DNA from 2 places in the Microbacterium sp. ZW T2_14 genome. Region 2 is predicted to be linked to the other one. Evidence: predicted binding sites of a transcription regulator. Region 2 holds the regulator's gene; the other holds the start of a gene.

Region 1 (8,281 bases), on a different contig from region 2:
CGCGTCAGGTCGTCCGCCAGCGCGGGCACGATGCGGTTGACGCCCCCGCGGATGCCCGCGACCGCGGCGCCCGGGGGAGCGGCGGCGCGCAGCTGCGCGACGGCCCCGCCGAGAGACCCGGCGCTCGCAAGAGCATCCGGCAGCCCGGGATGCGCGCGGGTGACGGGCAGCTCGTCCGGGTGCTGCGAGTGCACGCCGTGCACCACGGGGGCCACCAGGAGGTCGAGCACGTCGTCGCCGTATCGCTCGCGGACGAGGGCGCCGAGGGTCGACGGCACTGTTCCCAGCGGGCGCGCGTCGAGCTCGACCGCCCGCTCCGCCGCCCGGCGGCCGATCACGCGCACCACGTCGTCGGCGAGCGGATCGGACGGGATGCCGAGCAGTGCGGTCGCCGGCAACGGCACCGCGTCGCCCACCACGGGCTGGAGCCACGCCGGCCCGGGCGCGGGGGCGACGATGTCGTCGGCGAGGCCGCGCTCCACCAGCAGCGCCGCGACGACCCCGCCGCGGACGGCGAAGCTCTCGGCGCCGGCATCCAGCGCGATGCCGGCGACGTCGTGTCGCGCGACGGTTCCGCCGAGGCGATCGGATGCCTCGAACAGGGTCACCGCCGCGCCCGACGCTGCGAGCCGGCGGGCGACGACCAGGCCTGCGACGCCGCCGCCGACGACGGAGAAGCGCCCGGCCGCCGAGGATTCAGCCATGCGCGTGGACGAACTCCACGATGCGCGTCAGCACGGTCGGGTCGGTGTCGGGCGGAACGCCGTGGCCGAGGTTCAGCACGTGGGCGCGGGCTGCACGCCCGCGTTCCAGCACGTCGACGATGTGGGCTTCGAGCACCGGCCACGGGGCGCGCAGCAAGGCCGGGTCGATGTTGCCCTGCACCGAGACGTCCGGCCCGATGCGCCGCACGGCCTCGTCGAGCGGCAGGCGCCAGTCGACGCCGACCGTGTCGACGCCGACGTCGCGCATCGCGGCGAGCAGCTCTCCGGTGCCGACGCCGAAGTGGACGAGCGGGACGCCGAGCTCGCGCACCGGCTCGAGCGCGCGCGCCGAGAAGGGCGCGACATGCCGGGTGTAGTCGGCGAGACTCAGCGAGCCCGCCCACGAGTCGAAGAGCTGCCCGGCCGAGGCACCCGCCTCGATCTGCGCGGCGAGGAAGGCTCCGGTGATCTCGGCGCACCACGTCAGCAGCGCCGCCCAGGTCTCGGGGTCGGAGTGCATCAAGGCGCGGGTGCGGAGCTGCTCCTTGGATGGCCCGCCCTCGACCAGGTACGACGCCAGCGTGTACGGGGCGCCCGCGAAGCCGATGAGCGGCGTCTCGCCCAGCTGGGCGACCGTGAGGGCGACGGCTTCACGAATGGGGGCCAAGGCCTCGGGGTCGAGCGGTGGCAGGGCCGCGACATCCGCCGCCGTTCTCACCGGGTTCTCGAGCACCGGCCCGCGGCCGGCGACGATGTGGACGTCGACGCCCGACAACCGCACCGGGATCACGATGTCGCTGAAGAAGATGCCGGCGTCCACGCCGTGGCGGCGCACGGGCTGCAGCGTGATCTCGCTGGCCAGTTCGGGGTTCAGACACGCGTCGAGCATGTCGGTGCCCACGCGCAGCTCGCGGTACTCGGGGAGGGAGCGCCCCGCCTGGCGCATGAACCACACCGGCGTCCGGGTCGGACGATCACCCCGATACGCGCGTATCAGCGCGGGGGGATGGTTTCTCTGAAGGACGGAAGGGTGAGAGTCATGCAACGACACACGTTAAGATTAGGTCTGTGCTCCTCTGTCTGACCGCGAACCATCGGAACGCGAGCCTCGACATCTTGGAGCGTCTCTCTGTGGGAGCGCCCACGGCGACGCGCGCTCTCGTGGATGACGAGCTCTTCGTTTCCGGCGCGGTCGTGCTCGCGACGTGCAACCGGTTCGAGGCGTATCTCGACATCGACGAGCCGCTCACCGGCGGCGAGGCCGTCGCAGTGGAGTCGGTCGTCGAAGCGATGGCCGCGGCATCCGATGTTCCGGTCGATCTGCTGCGTGCGTCGGTCGCGGTGCATCAGGGAGCGGATGCTGCAGCCCACCTATTCGCCGTCACCAGCGGACTGGAGTCGATGGTCGTCGGCGAAGACGAGATCTCGGGCCAGGTGCGCCGCGCTCTCGACGCCGCTCGCGCCGACGGCATGACCAGCAGCGAGCTCGAGCGCCTGTTCCAGAAAGCGACCCACACCAGCCGCGGCGTGCGCAACCGCACGCAGCTGCGCGGTGCGCACCGTTCGCTTGTGCGCCTCGCCCTCGAACTCGCTTCGAGCCGCGTCGCCGACTGGGCCGCCGCGCGCGTCGTGCTGGTCGGCACCGGTCGCTATGCGCAGCGCACCGTCGATGCGCTGCGCGCTCGCGGCGCCGGCGACATCCACGTCTTCTCTCCGTCAGGTCGCGCGCACGCGTTCGCGACGCAGCACGGGCTCATCCCGGTCTCGGACTTCGCCGCTGCGGCCGCCCAGGCGGATGTGGTCATCACCTGCACCGCCGACGCGGTGGTGCACGCCGACGCGTTCGTTCCGGGGCGCCGGGTGCTCGTGATCGACCTCGGACTGCCCCGCAACGTCGACCCCGCCGTCGGGTTGGTCGCCGGTGTCGAGCTGCTCGACCTCGAGACCATCCGGCTGCACGCACCGCTCCAGGAGTTCAGCGCGCACGCCGACGCCCGCGCGATCGTCGGAGACGCGGCGACCGAGTTCCACGCCGACCGGCTCGCCGGGCCGGCCATCACGGCATTGCGCACCGAGGTGCTGAAGACGCTCGACGATGAGATCGTGCGGGCGCGCTCGCGCGGTGCCGGCGACGAGGTCGAGGCGGCGCTGCGGCACCTCGCCGGCGTCCTGCTGCACCAGCCGTCCGTGCGCATTCGGGAGCTCACGGTCGAGGGGCGCATCGATGAGGTCCGCGCGGCGCTCGAGCTGCTGCACGGTCTGTCGATCGACGCTCCCGGCGCCGTCGACACCGCCGCCGACGACGACCTCTGGGAAACCGCGTAGGGGATCCCGACGCCCGCGGGCGTTCTGTCACGACCGCGCGTTGCGTTCCGCGCGGTCGGCGCTGCGTTCCTCGCCGCATGGCGCATCCGCGCTGCGTTCCCCGCTGTGCCCCGCCCCGCGTATTCGTTGACTTGCCGCATATGTACGACACGCCGGGCGTGTCGCGTACAACGAGGCAAGTCAACCCAAAGGGACGAGGGACGGCGACGTGAGTGCGGGTTGCGCAAGCGGCGGCAACTTCTTCGCGCGAAACTCGCGGTGACGCAAGAAGAGGACAGATTGGCGGAGCCGGCAGGGGGCACATTCGACGGAAACTGCTTGTGACATATCGAAGATATGTTCTACGCTTGAGGTATGAGACATTCCGCGCCGCATCCCGGTCCCCAGGGGTCGGGATGCGCCGACGGCGGCGATGATGAGTTCCTGCCGCCTGTGCCGGATGCCGTCGACTTGGTGCTCGAGTCCGCCACGATGCTCGCGGTGTTCGCCGCTGAACGGCTCCGCAGAATCGAGGCGATGCGGCATGAGGCACTCTCGCCGATCGTCGGGAGAGGGGCGGGCGCGGTCGAGATGGCGGAGCGATCCATCCGGCTCGAGCTCTCGGCGGGAATGCGCATCACCGAGTACGCGGCAGGGCGCCTGCTCATGCAGGCCGATGCTCTGGTCAACCGCTATCCGAGTGCCCTGGATGCACTGTCGGGCGCGCGCATCACCGAGAAGCACGCCGAGATCTTCATAGACCTCGTGGATCAGGTCACGCCCGAGCTGCGAGCCGACGTCGTCGAGCGCGCTGTCGCGCTCGCCGAGGCGGAGCCGGTCGGAACATTCCGGCGCGGCCTCCGCGACCTCATCGCGCGGCTCGAGAGCAGGACTCTCGAAGAGCGTCACGCCGCGGCGCTCGGTGGTCGTCGGGTGGTCGTCGAATCCGGCGCCGACGGCATGGGTCTCCTGATGCTGCATGGTCCGCAGGTCGAGCTGCACGCCATCTTCGGTCGCGCGACGGCGATGGCGAAGGCGATCAAGAAGTCGCCGGGCGAGACGCGGACACTCGATCAGATCCGCGCCGACGTCGTCGCCGACCTTCTCATCGACGGCACGACCGCGCACCATCCGGCCACGGCATCGGGCATCAGGGCCGCGGTTGTCGTGACCGTGCCGGTGCTGTCGCTGCTCGACGACGAGGCTGCGGCGGCCGGTGACCCGCCGGTGGTCGAAGGGGTCGGGCCGGTTCCGCTGTCGCGTGCCAGGGAACTCTGCGGCGGCGAGGCGAAGTGGATGCGAGTGCTCACGCATCCGGAGACAGCCGTCGTCCTGTCCGTCGGCCGGGACCGGTACACTCCGCCGGCCGCGCTACAGAAGCTCGTGAAATGGCGAGCGGATCGATGCATGGGTCCTGGCTGCGGGGTGCCGGCATCCCGGTGCGAGGTCGACCATCAGATCAGGTGGGCAGACCAGGGCGAGACGGCGCTCGAGAACCACGCCCCGTTGTGCAAAGGCCACCACCTCGTCAAGGACAACACCGATTGGGTCGTCACGCAGGTTCCAGGATCCGGCGGCGCTCTCGAGTGGATCTCACCCACCGGGCGGCGCTACGTGGTGCAGCCCGAACGCAAGGTTCCGGTGTTCCGCAGCGACCGCGCAGGCGACGCGAGCAGCGCGCCGTTCTGAGGAGACCGGGACCCCGCAGTCTGTCGCATTTCTCGGTCTTCTGGTTGACTCTCACACTGTGTCAGGGCCGAACGTGGACTCCACCATGTACACCATCGGAGACTTCGCCGCGATCGGGCGGGTGAGCGTACGCATGCTGCGTCACTACGACGCGATCGGCATCCTGCCTCCCGCGCACGTCGACGATCGCACCGGCTACCGCCACTACGCCGACGCGCAGCTGGCCGACCTGCTGCGACTCGTCGAACTGCGCGAGCTCGGCTGCGGTCTCGATGTGATCGGCGATGTCCTGTCCGCCCCCGATCGATCCGCCGCCATGCGCGAGGCGCTGCAGCAGCGCCGTGCGCAGCTCGAGGCTTCGATCGCCGCGGATCAGGACCGGCTCGCCCACATCGACGAACGTCTTCGCACCCTGGAAGGAAACGCCATGTCCGCTGTCGAATACCGTCCGGTCGCACCCGTCACCGTCTACGCCGTCGGTGGGCGCGCACCGGGGATGGGACCCGAGAACGTCTCGCCCGTGATCGACCCCCTGCTGGAACGCCTCGATCGGGCACTCGGTGCCGCGGGCCGTGCTCCGCGTGAGCCCGGCGTGTTCTGGTACGAGACCGTGCCGGACTCCGAGGAGCTCTCGGTGCACGTGAGCTTCACGGCCGACCCCGAGCCGGTCCCGGGCGAGGGATACGACGTGGTCGAACTGCCTCACATCCCGACAGCCGGCGTCCTCACGCACCACGGAGACATGCCGAGCATCGGCAGGTCGTGGATGACGCTGATGAGCCAGGTCGTCGAGGACGGCTACCGCATCGTCGGCCCCACACGCGAGGTGTACGTCGAGGCCGGCCCCGGGCTCGATCAGTCGGAGTGGGTCACCGACCTCATCGTCCCCGTCGAGAAGGACTGAAGCTCCCGGCCGACGAGGCTGACCCGTCGCTGGTCGCAGGGAGGGGTCAGCCGGCCAGCTCGTGCAGCAGGAACGCGCCGAGAAAGCCGATCGTCGCCCACAGCCCGGTGAGGGCGTGCTGCTCGTCGAACGCCTCTGGGATCATCGTGTTGCACACCATGGCGAGCAGCCCGCCGGCGGCGATCGTCGTGATCAGCGCGATGAGGCTCGGCGGAGCCGATTGGAACGCGACGTAGCCGACGACCGCCGCCACGACCGTGACCATGGCGATGCCGATCCACAGCACCGCGACATAGCGTCCGCTCCTGCCCCCGCGCTTGAGGGCGGCCGTCGATCCGAGCCCCTCGGGGATGTTGCTGATCGCGATGGCGGCCACGATGGGGATGCTGATCCCACCCTCCAGCACCGACAGACCCATCACGATCGACTCCGGGATGCCGTCGATCAGCGCACCGACCGCGATCACGACGCCCGCACTGCCCGCGGCCCCCGCCGCACGCCGCGCCACGATGTTCGCCGGCGGATCGGCGGGGGCGGCATCCTGTCCGGCCGCGCGCGCCGAGGGGACCCGCGCCGAGCGCGGGCGAGAGATCAGCTGATCCGCGACGATGTAGAGGATCGCGCCGCCCAGGAAGCCGACCGTCGTCGGCACCAGCCCGCCGTCCTCGGCGGCCTGTTCGACCAGTTCGAAGGCCAGCGTCGAGATCAGCACACCGGCGCCGAGCGCCATGATGCCCGCGACGACCCGCTGCGGGATCGCGACGAACCAGGCGACGGCCGCGCCGAGGAGCAGCGCTCCGCCGCCGATGAGGCCGCTCAGCGCGGCGAGCCAGACGCCATCCATGGCGCCAACCTAGTGGCCGGGGTCGTCTGGCGGGGGGAGGTGCGACGAGAGGCACGCCGGGGTGGCCGAGCGAGCGAGGCGTTTCGTCTGGCTGGCGGGCGCTCGCTCGCTCAACGGCCGGGAGCGGAAGCGGAGAGGGCGAACCACGCGCGATCACGGGCCCAGGCGGAACGCGTCCATCCGCGGGCCCGTGATCCCGCGGGCGCTCAGACCGTGGCGGCGGCCTCGCGGGCGCGGAGATCCTTGCGAAGGATCTTGCCGGCGGTCGACTTGGGGATCGCCTCGATGAACTCGACGCGACGCACCTTCTTGTGCGGGGCGACCTGCTCCGCGACGAAGGTCATGACCTCGTCCTCGGTGAGCCCGGATTCCGGCGCGGGCACGATGAAGGCCTTCGGGATCTCCTGCTTGTCGTCGTCGAGCACGCCGATGACCGCGGCATCCATCACCTTCGGATGACTCAGCAGCAACGCCTCGAGCTCGGCCGGTGCGATCTGATAGCCCTTGTACTTGATGAGCTCCTTGACCCGGTCGACGATCGAGAAGTACCCGCCCTCGTGGTACACGGCGATGTCGCCGGTGTGGAGGAAGCCGTCGGCATCGAGCGTCTCGGCTGTCGCCTCGGGCTGGTTCAGGTAGCCGAGCATGACGTTCGGCCCCTTGACCCACAGCTCGCCCGGCTTTGTGACGCCATCGGGGCCGACCTCGGTGATCTCTTCGCCGGTCTCGGTGTCGACGAGCTTGTTGAGCGTGTTGGGCAGCATTCCACCGACGGAGCTGACCGGCTCGTCGTCGCGGCCGTAGTACATCGCGTGCGAGACGGGGCTCAGCTCGCTCATGCCGTAGCCCTGCAGCATGCGTGCGTGGATCCGCCGGCCGGCGATGTCGGCGGTCTCGCCGTCGAGCGGTGCCGCGCCCGAGAACACCGTGTGCACGCTCGAGATGTCGAACTGGTCGACGATCGGGTGCTTGGCGAGAGCCACCGCGATCGGGGGAGCGATGTACAGGTACGTGCACTGGTACTTCTGGATGTTCGTCAAGAACTCCACGAGGTCGAACTTCGGCATCGTGACAAGGCTCGCGCGCTTGCGCAGGGCGAGGTTCAGCAGCACCGTCATGCCGTAGATATGGAAGAACGGCAGCACCGCGAGCACACGATCGGTCGGCTCGAGGTTCATATTGGGCACGCACTGCGCCACGTTCGCGACGAGGTTGCGATGCGAGAGCATCACGCCCTTCGGCACGCCGGTCGTGCCCGACGAATAGGGCAGCACCGCGACGTGGGTCGCGGGGTCGAACGAGACCTCCGGCGCCGTGGCGCCCTCGGAGAGCAGCTCGCGGAGATTCGGATGCCCGGACGCTCCGTCGAGCACGATGACGCGGTCGTGGGGGATGCCGACGGCCTCGGCAGCGGTCGACGCCTGGGGGAGCAGCGGACTGACCGTGATGAGCCAGGTCGCCCCGGCATCCCGCAGTTGCTTCTCGATCTCGCCGGCGGTGTAGAGCGAATTCACGGTCGTGACCGTCGCACCCGCCCGGAGAATGCCGTGGAACACCGTCGCGAACGCCGGCACATTCGGGCACAGCAGCCCGAGCACGGTATCGAGGCCCACGCCGCGTGCAGCGAGAGCTCCCGCGAACAGGTCGATCTGCCCGCGGAGAGCGCCGTAGGTCGTCTCGGCGCCGGTGGCGGGGTCGATGAGCGCGACCCGCCCGAGATCCTCGTCGGTCAGGCTCGCGAAGAGGTAGTCGTAGATGCTCAGTTCGGGGATCTCGACATCGGGACGAGGGCTGGTGAACACCGGATCTCCTTTGATCGGGGTGGCGCGGATCTCT
Region 2 (8,281 bases):
CCGGCCACTCGCCGAGCCCTTCGGTGTCGACGCCGCGCTCCACGCCGCGCTCGAAGAAGATCTGCATTCCCACGCACACACCGAGCACGGGGCGTCCCCCCGCGAGACGGCGCTCGATCAGCTGGTCGCCCCGGCTGGCACGCAGCGCCTCTGCGACGGCGCGGAAGGCGCCGACCCCGGGCACGAACAGCCCGTCGGCATCGCGGACGAGGCCGGGGTCTGCAGTCAGCCGCGCATCGGCGCCGGCGGCGACGAGCGCCTTCACGGCCGAGTGCACGTTGCCCGACCCGTAGTCGAGGACGGCGACGACCGGCCGCTCGTCGGTGGGGGCCGTGCTCCCGCTCACAGCGCGCCCTTGGTGCTGGGGATGCCGTCGACCAGCGGGTCGTGGGCCTTCGCCTGCCGGAAGGCGCGCGCGAGGGCCTTGTACTCGGCCTCGGCGATGTGATGCGGGTCGCGCCCCGACAGCACACGCACGTGGACCGTCAGGGCCGCGTTGAATGCGATCGCCTCGAACGTGTGGCGCACCAGCGAACCCGTGAAATGCCCGCCGATGAGGTGGTGCTCGAAGCCCGCCGGCTCACCTGTGTGCACGAGGTACGGGCGGCCGCTGATGTCGACGACGGCCTGGGCCAGTGCCTCATCGAGCGGGACCAGCGCGTCGCCGTAGCGCGCGATGCCCGATTTGTCGCCGAGCGCCTCGCGGATCGCCTGGCCGAGCACGATCGAGATGTCTTCGACCGTGTGGTGCGCATCGATGTCGGTGTCACCCGACGCGCGCACGGTGAGATCGGTGAGCGAGTGCTTCGCGAACGCGGTCAGGAGGTGGTCGAAGAACGGGACCGTCGTGTCGATCCGGCTGCGGCCGCTGCCGTCCAGATCCAGCTCGAGCTCGACGGTCGACTCGCTCGTCGCCCGGCGCAGCGAGGCGGTGCGTGGTGCGGCGCTCATGCCGCCGATCCTACCGAGGCCAGCGCGTCGAGGAAGGCTGTCGTCTCGTCCGCTGTGCCCGCCGTGACCCGCAGATGCCCCGGGATGGCGACGTCGCGGATGAGCACGCCCTGGTCGTAGAGCGCACGCCACGTCGCGGCGGGATCGGCCACTCCCCCGAACAGCACGAAGTTCGTCCACGATTCGTGCGGCCTGTAGCCGAGCGCCTCGACGGTGGCCGAGATGCGGTCGCGCTGGGCCACGATCTCGTCGACCATGCCCAGCATCGTGGGGGCGTGCCGGAGGGCTGCGGTCGCCGCCCCCTGCGTGAGCGCGCTGAGGTGGTACGGCAGGCGCACGAGCCGCAGCGCGTCGATGAGCGCGGGATCGGCTGCCATGTATCCGACCCGGGCGCCCGCGAACGCGAACGCCTTGCTCATCGTGCGCGAGACGACGAGGCGTTCCCGCCCCGGCAGCAGCGTCAGCGCCGAACGCTCGTCGTGCGGGGCGAACTCGAAGTAGGCCTCGTCGACGATCACGATGCCGTCCGTCGCGTCATACGCGGCTTGGACCACATCGAGCCCGAGCGGGGTGCCGGTCGGGTTGTTCGGCGAGCACAGGAACACCACGTCGGGCGATGCGTCCGCGATCTGGGCGGCCGCATCGTCGGCGGTCACGGAGTAGTCCTCGGCGCGGGTGCCGGAGATCCACTCGGCGCCGGTGCCGCGGGTGAGCAGCGGGTACATCGAGTAGGTGGGCGCGAAGCCGAACGCCGTGCGTCCGGGTCCTGCGAAGGCCTGCAGGATGTGCTGGAGCACCTCGTTCGAGCCGTTCGCCGCCCAGATCTCGTCGCGCGTGAGGCCGTGACCCAGGTAGTCGGCGAAGCCCTCGCGCAGCGCGGTGAATTCGCGGTCGGGATACCGATTCACGTCGCTGAGCGCCCGCGCGATCGAGTCGAGGATGTCGTCCGCGACCTCTGCCGGAACGGGATGGGTGTTCTCGTTGACGTTCAGCGCCACCGGAAGGGGAGCCTGCGGGGCGCCGTATGGCTTCTGACCGCGGAGGTCGGCGCGCAAGGGGAGGTCTTCGAGACGTGCACTCACCTCTCCCATGCTAGGCCCGTAGGAGGGGAGGGTTCCGCCGCGTGACGACGCGAGACTCCGTCCACCGAGAGGCGGGACTCAGCGCCCGTCGTCGGGCGCCTCACCCCGGTCTGCCCCGGTGGGGATCGCGAGGTTCTGCCCGGCCCGAACGACGACGCTGTCGAGGGCGTTCAGGCGCACGAGCTCGTCGACGACGTCGCGGGGATCACGGTCGGGCGCGATCTCTTCGGCGATGCTCCAGAGCGAGTCTCCCGCGGCCACCGTCACCGTGTGGAAGGAACCTGCCGGCGCGCCGGCGTCACGGGTGGCGAGTGCCGCCCCGCCGCCGATCACCGCTGCGCTCAGAGCGATCACCGCGGGGAGGGCGGCCAGCGCGGCGAGCACCCGCCGGCCGCGCACGGTGAGGCGCAGGCGGGTGGGCCGAGCGGTGCCCCCGACAAAGCGGGGCTCGACGCTGCCATTCCTGACCGCGCCATTCAGCTCGACCGTGCCATTCACCTCGACCGTGGCGTTCGCCGGAACCCGCCGTGCGGCGCCCTGCACACGCTGTGCCGCCAGGCGCGCGGCGCGTGCCGGCGAGGGGACGGACGTCGTGAAGTGGATCGCGGTCATGCTGGGCTCCTCCCGATGGGGAGAGATTCGCATTCATCGCTCGGCCGGGAGCGATGAATGCGAACCTCTCTTCCGAAGCTATCTTCGAGACTGTACGATGTCAATACCGGATCCGGGCGACGATCTCTCGAACGCGACACGCGGCCGGGTTGTTCCCCAGAAGCGCGCGAGCCGGATACGGTTTCGATACGAGAACCCCACCACGGGCCTCCGACATTCGAAGAAACAGCGCTCCTCGCCGAGCGCAGGACGGAGCCGGAAGATGAGCGACGCGGCCGGGCGCGAGAAGCCCCAGACTCGTCGGCGCAAGAGCCTGAGCGACAAACAGTTGGCGATCCTCGAGGTGATCCAGCGGTCGATCGCACGCCACGGGTATCCGCCCAGCATGCGAGAGATCGGCGATGCCGTCGGCCTGAAGTCGCTGTCCAGCGTCACTCATCAGCTCAACCAGCTGGAGCTGAGCGGCTATCTGCGGCGGGACGCCGGCAAGACGCGGGCGATGGAAGTCCTGATCGATCTGCCGGGCACGGCGACCGAGAGTCCCGCGGACACCGCGCCCTCCGTCGGCGACGCGGCGCTGGTCCCGCTGGTCGGCCGCATCGCCGCAGGCGTTCCCATCACCGCCGAGCAGCAGGTCGAGGAGATCTTCCCGCTCCCCCGCCAGCTGGTGGGCAAGGGCGATCTGTTCATGCTCAAGGTCTCGGGCGAGTCGATGATCGACGCCGCCATCTGCGACGGCGACTGGGTTGTCGTGCGCTCGCAGGCGACGGCCGACAACGGCGAGATCGTCGCGGCCATGCTGGACGGCGAGGCGACGGTCAAGACGTTCCGTCAGCGTGACGGCCATACGTGGCTGCTCCCCCGCAACTCGGCATTCGAGCCGATCCTGGGCGACCAGGCGACAGTGCTCGGCAAGGTCGTGGCCGTGCTGCGCGCGGTGTGAGCCGGCCCGCGGCGGTCTTCGGGCCAGCGGCGGCCGATCCCGAGTTCGCCGCCGAATCGTGAGGTGACTGGCGGCGCGTCCCCAGCAGGCGCTATAAGGGGGGAATGACCGACCTCACCGCCGCGGACGAGAGCGCAGCGCTCCGCGCGCGTCTCGACGCCCTCGAAGCCGAGAACGCCCGCCTGCGCGCCGAGACGCTGCCTCCCGCCCCCGCCCCCACGGACAAACCCCAGGGCAGCCGGTGGCGCGCGTTCCTGTCGGCGCTGTGCATCGTCATCGCGACCATCCTGGTGCCGGTCTCCATCGTGGCCTCATGGGCGCGCGTCGAGCTCGTCGACGAGACGCGGTTCGTCGAGACATTCGCGCCTCTCGCGGAAGACCCGCAGGTGCAGGCGATGGTCGCCGACCAGGTCACCGTGGCCATCGAGGACTCCCTCAACCTCGAGACCCTCACCAACGACCTGTTCGACGGCATCCAGCAGCTCGACCTGCCGCCGCGCGCTCTTGCCGCACTCGACCTGCTTCGCGCGCCCGCTGCGCAGGGACTGCAGAACCTCGTCGACACCACGGTCACGCGACTGGTGGAATCCGATGCCTTCGCCGATGTCTGGGAGACGGCACTGCGCGCGAGCCACCGGTCGCTCGAGGCCGTAGCGGCCGGCGGCACGTCGTCGGGGGCGGTGGTGATCGAAGCGAACGGCGAGGTCGGCATCCAGCTGGCGCCGATCATCGAAGAGGTCAAGAAGCGTCTCGTCGACCGCGGAATCGGGTTCGCCGAGTCCATCCCGGTCATCGACAAGACGATCGTGGTCGCGCAGAGCGACGCTCTGACCGTGGTGGGCACCGTCTACAACCTCGCCGTCGCCGCCGGCTGGTGGACGCCGATCATCGCGCTGGTGCTGTTCCTGGCCGGCATCCTCATCGCACGGCGGCGATCCACGGCCGTCCTCGGCACAGGTGCCGGCATCGCACTCGGTGCCGGCGTGCTGGCGATCGGCCTGGGCATCGGCGGGTCGATCCTCGCGCTCAGCGCGCCGAGCCTCGGTGTTCCGGCCGGTGCGCTCGCAGCCATGTACGAGCAGGTGACCACTGCGATGCGCGACACGGCGGTGGTGCTCACTCTGCTCGGCATCGTGATCGCCGTCATCGCCTGGATGTCGGGCCGCTGGCGCGGTGCGCGGGCCACGCGCAGCGGCGTCGCATCCGTCAACGCGGGCGTGCGGGGCGCTCTGCTCAAGCGCGGTGTCGACACGGGGCGTTTCGGCACGTGGCTGCACAACCAGCGCATCCTGGTGCGGATCGTGCTCGGTGCCCTGGCCATCGTGTGGCTGATGCTGCTGCGCCCGCTCTCGGTCGGCGAGGTATTCCTCGTGCTCGTCGTGTGGCTCGTCGTGTGGTGGGTGTTCGAGCTGCTCCAGCGCCGCCCGGAAGAAGCCGCCGCGGCGGCAGAGGCGGCAGCCACGGCCGAGGCAGCAATCCCGGACGAGCCTGCTGTGGACGCCGACGCGGACACCGTCGTGATCGTCGACGCGGATACGGTCGACGCCGACGCGGACACGCTCGTGATCGAGACGGATGCCGCGACCGAAGCGGCCGCGGCATCCGCCACGAAGAAGCGGCGCTAAGCGGGAACGCTCGCCCGCACCGCCTGCGTCGCCGCGACGAGGTTCTTGAGCGACGCCACGGTCTCGTCGTATCCCCGGGTCTTCAGCCCGCAGTCCGGGTTGACCCAGACGCGGCGCAGCGGCAGTTCGGCGACCGTGCGGTCGAGGAGCTCGGTGATCTCGTCGACCGACGGCACCCGCGGCGAGTGGATGTCGTACACGCCCGGTCCGATGCCGGCGGCGAAGCCGGACGTCGCGATGTCGCCGATCACCTCGCCGCGGCTGCGCGCGGCCTCGATCGAGGTGACGTCGGCATCCAGGGCCGCGATCGCGTCGATCACCACGTCGAACTCCGAGTAGCAGAGGTGCGTGTGCACCTGCGTGGCCGGCGCCGCGCCGGCGGTCGCGAGGCGGAACGAGCCGACCGACCACTCCAGGTAGGCGGGCTGGTCGGCGCGCTTGAGCGGCAGGAGCTCGCGCAGCGCCGGCTCGTCGACCTGGACGACGCGGATGCCCGCCCCTTCGAGATCGGCGATCTCGTCGCGGAGCGCGAGCGCCACCTGGTTCGCCGTCTCCCCCAGCGGCTGGTCGTCGCGGACGAACGACCACGCGAGGATCGTCACCGGACCGGTCAGCATCCCCTTCATCGGCTTGTCCGTCAGCGACTGCGCGAAGGCGGACCACGCCACGGTGATCGCCCCGGGACGCGCGACGTCGCCCCACAGGATCGACGGCCGGGTCGCCCGCGAGCCGTAGGACTGCACCCAGCCGTTCTCGGTGACCGCGAAGCCTTCGAGGTTCTCCGCGAAGTACTGCACCATGTCGTTGCGCTCGGCCTCCCCGTGCACGAGGACGTCGAGGCCGATGTCCTCCTGCAGCGTCACCACCTGCGCGATCTCGTCGCGCAGGAAGCTCTCGTACTCGTCGGCGCTGAGCTCGCCGCGGCCGTGACGCGCACGGGCGCGCCGGATGTCACCGGTCTGGGGAAACGATCCGATCGTGGTCGTGGGCAGCACCGGAAGTGCCAGCTCGATCTCCTGCGCAGCGACGCGCTCGTCGTAGTCTCCGCGGGCGAAGTCCTCCGCGCCGAGCGCTGAGGCCCGCTCCCGGACGAGACCGTCTCGCACACCGGGCGCACCGCGCCGGTCGGCGAGAGCGGCGGATGCCTCGGCCAGCGCGTCCGCGATGGCCGGCCGCCCGTGCACCAGGCCGCGAGCGAGGGTCGCGACCTGCGCGACCTTCTGGTCGGCGAACGCCAGCCACGTCGCCAGCCGCGGCTCGAGGGTCGTCTCGTCCTCGACGTCGTGCGGCACATGCTGCAGCGAGGTCGAGGTCCCGGCGGTGACGGCGCCGGCTCCCAGCGCCCGCAGCGCCTCGAGCGAGGTCCAGGCCGCCTCCAGATCTCCGCGCCACACGTTGCGGCCGTCGACAGCACCTCCGACGAGGGTCTTGTCTGCCAGCCCTTCGACCGGGGCCGGAACGGCGCCCCGCGTGAGGTCGACGGCGATGGCCTCGATCGGCGCCGCGGCGAGCGCCGCCCACGCCTCGTCCGACAGCTGCGCGTAGCCGGCGGCGACGAGGATCGCGGGCCGGTCGGCCGCGCCGCCGAGCACCGCGTACGCGCGAGCGGCGGCATCCGCCACGGCGGCCGGACTCGCGGGCAGGCTCTCGCTCACGAGGGCGGGCTCGTCCAGCTGCACCCACTCCGCACCGGCCACCCGAAGGCTCGCGAGGAGCTCGGCGTAGACCGGCAGCAGGTCGTCGAGGCGGTCGAGCGGATCGAAGCCCGAGGGAGCGGCATCCGTCGCCTTCGCGAGGGCGAGGAGTGTCACCGGGCCCACGATCACCGGACGGACGGTGAATCCGTCGGCCTTCGCTTCTGCCACCTGGCGCGCGAAGCGGTCGCTCGAGAGGGCGAAAGCGGTCTCGGGGCCGATCTCGGGCACGAGGTAGTGGTAGTTCGTGTCGAACCACTTCGTCATCTCGAGGGGAGCCGCCTCGCCCGCACCGCGCGCAGCGGTGAAGTACGCATCGAGGCCGATCGCGCCGTCCGCGCCGCGGAGGCCCGCGAACCGCTCAGGCAGCACGCCGACGGCGACCGCCGCGTCGTGGACCTGGTCGTAGAACGAGAAGGACTCGGGGATCGACGAGTCGTCGCGGCCGAGGCCGAGCTCCGCGAGGCGCTCGCGCGTGGCGCGGCGCAGTCCGGCCGCCGTCTCCTCGAGGGTCTCGGCGTCGGTCGTGCCGGTCCAGTACGCCTCCACCGCGCGCTTGAGCTCGCGGCGGCGCCCGATCCGGGGATAGCCCAGGATCGTGCCGTGGGGCAAGGTGATGCGGGGTTCGGTCATCATGCTCTCTCTTTCGCTTCGTGCATCTCGGAGTGGGGGGTTTCGGGGTCGCCGAAGAGACTGCCGGGGCATCCGACAGGTGGCGGCGTCCGGGTCAGTGGACGGTGTGGGGCATTCGCGTCGCCGGGACGAGCACGCCGGCCTCGCTGAGCACCGCGAGGACCGTCTCGTGGTTGTTGAAGGCGTAGAGATGGATGCCGGGGGCGCCGCCGTCGATGACCTCGCGGGCGAGGCGCGCGGCGTGCGCGATGCCGATGTCGCGCTGCCCTTCGGTGGTGGGCTCCACGTCGAGCGCGATCGCAAGGTCGGCCGGGAGTGCTTCCCCGCTGAGCTCGAGCACGCGCCGCAGCCGTGCGCCGGAGGTGATCGGCATGATGCCGGGAAGAATCGGGATCGTGACCCCGGCCTGGCGCGAACGCGCCACGAAGGCGAGGTAGTCGTCGGCGTGGAAGAAGAGCTGGGTGATCGCAAGCGTGGCTCCGGCCGCCTGCTTGGCGAGGAGCGCGTCGATGTCCTCGAACGCGTGGCGCGAGCGGGGGTGGCCGTTGGGGAACGCCGCGACGGCGATGTCGACGCGGGCCCGTCTGTCGACGCGCACGGCTCCCGGCACCCCCGGGATCGGCGCCTCGGTGTAGGGCTCGCGCTCGGCCTGCACCCGGTCGATGAGCTGCACGAGTTCGGCCGCGCTGCCGAGATCGCCGAGGAAGGCGTCGTCCTCGGATGCCCCTGCCGGCGGGTCGC

The links. Region 2 encodes LexA, which represses DNA repair genes until DNA is damaged. Its sites were predicted from a motif close to TCGAACANNTGTTCGA; they were not measured.
Region 1: ACI3KY_RS14080 (DUF222 domain-containing protein) is a predicted target of LexA. The motif match lies at 3,358-3,373, and genes of this name have one in related genera.

Annotation. Positions count from the first base shown of each region.
Region 1 is NZ_JBJDRK010000041.1:381-8,661, forward strand. Features, by position in the region: partial or broken gene ACI3KY_RS14065 (protoporphyrinogen/coproporphyrinogen oxidase) at 1-704, opposite strand, end outside; gene hemE (uroporphyrinogen decarboxylase) at 697-1,755, opposite strand; gene ACI3KY_RS14075 (glutamyl-tRNA reductase) at 1,773-3,029, shown strand; gene ACI3KY_RS14080 (DUF222 domain-containing protein) at 3,384-4,697, shown strand; gene ACI3KY_RS14085 (MerR family transcriptional regulator) at 4,783-5,601, shown strand; gene ACI3KY_RS14090 (ZIP family metal transporter) at 5,648-6,445, opposite strand; gene ACI3KY_RS14095 (AMP-binding protein) at 6,652-8,247, opposite strand.
Region 2 is NZ_JBJDRK010000012.1:29,208-37,488, forward strand. Features, by position in the region: gene hisH (imidazole glycerol phosphate synthase subunit HisH) at 1-346, opposite strand, end outside; gene hisB (imidazoleglycerol-phosphate dehydratase HisB) at 343-951, opposite strand; gene ACI3KY_RS06305 (histidinol-phosphate transaminase) at 948-2,042, opposite strand; gene ACI3KY_RS06310 (LysM peptidoglycan-binding domain-containing protein) at 2,112-2,513, opposite strand; gene lexA (transcriptional repressor LexA) at 2,908-3,588, shown strand; gene ACI3KY_RS06320 (hypothetical protein) at 3,693-5,213, shown strand; gene metE (5-methyltetrahydropteroyltriglutamate--homocysteine S-methyltransferase) at 5,210-7,543, opposite strand; gene ACI3KY_RS06330 (methylenetetrahydrofolate reductase) at 7,635-8,281, opposite strand, start outside.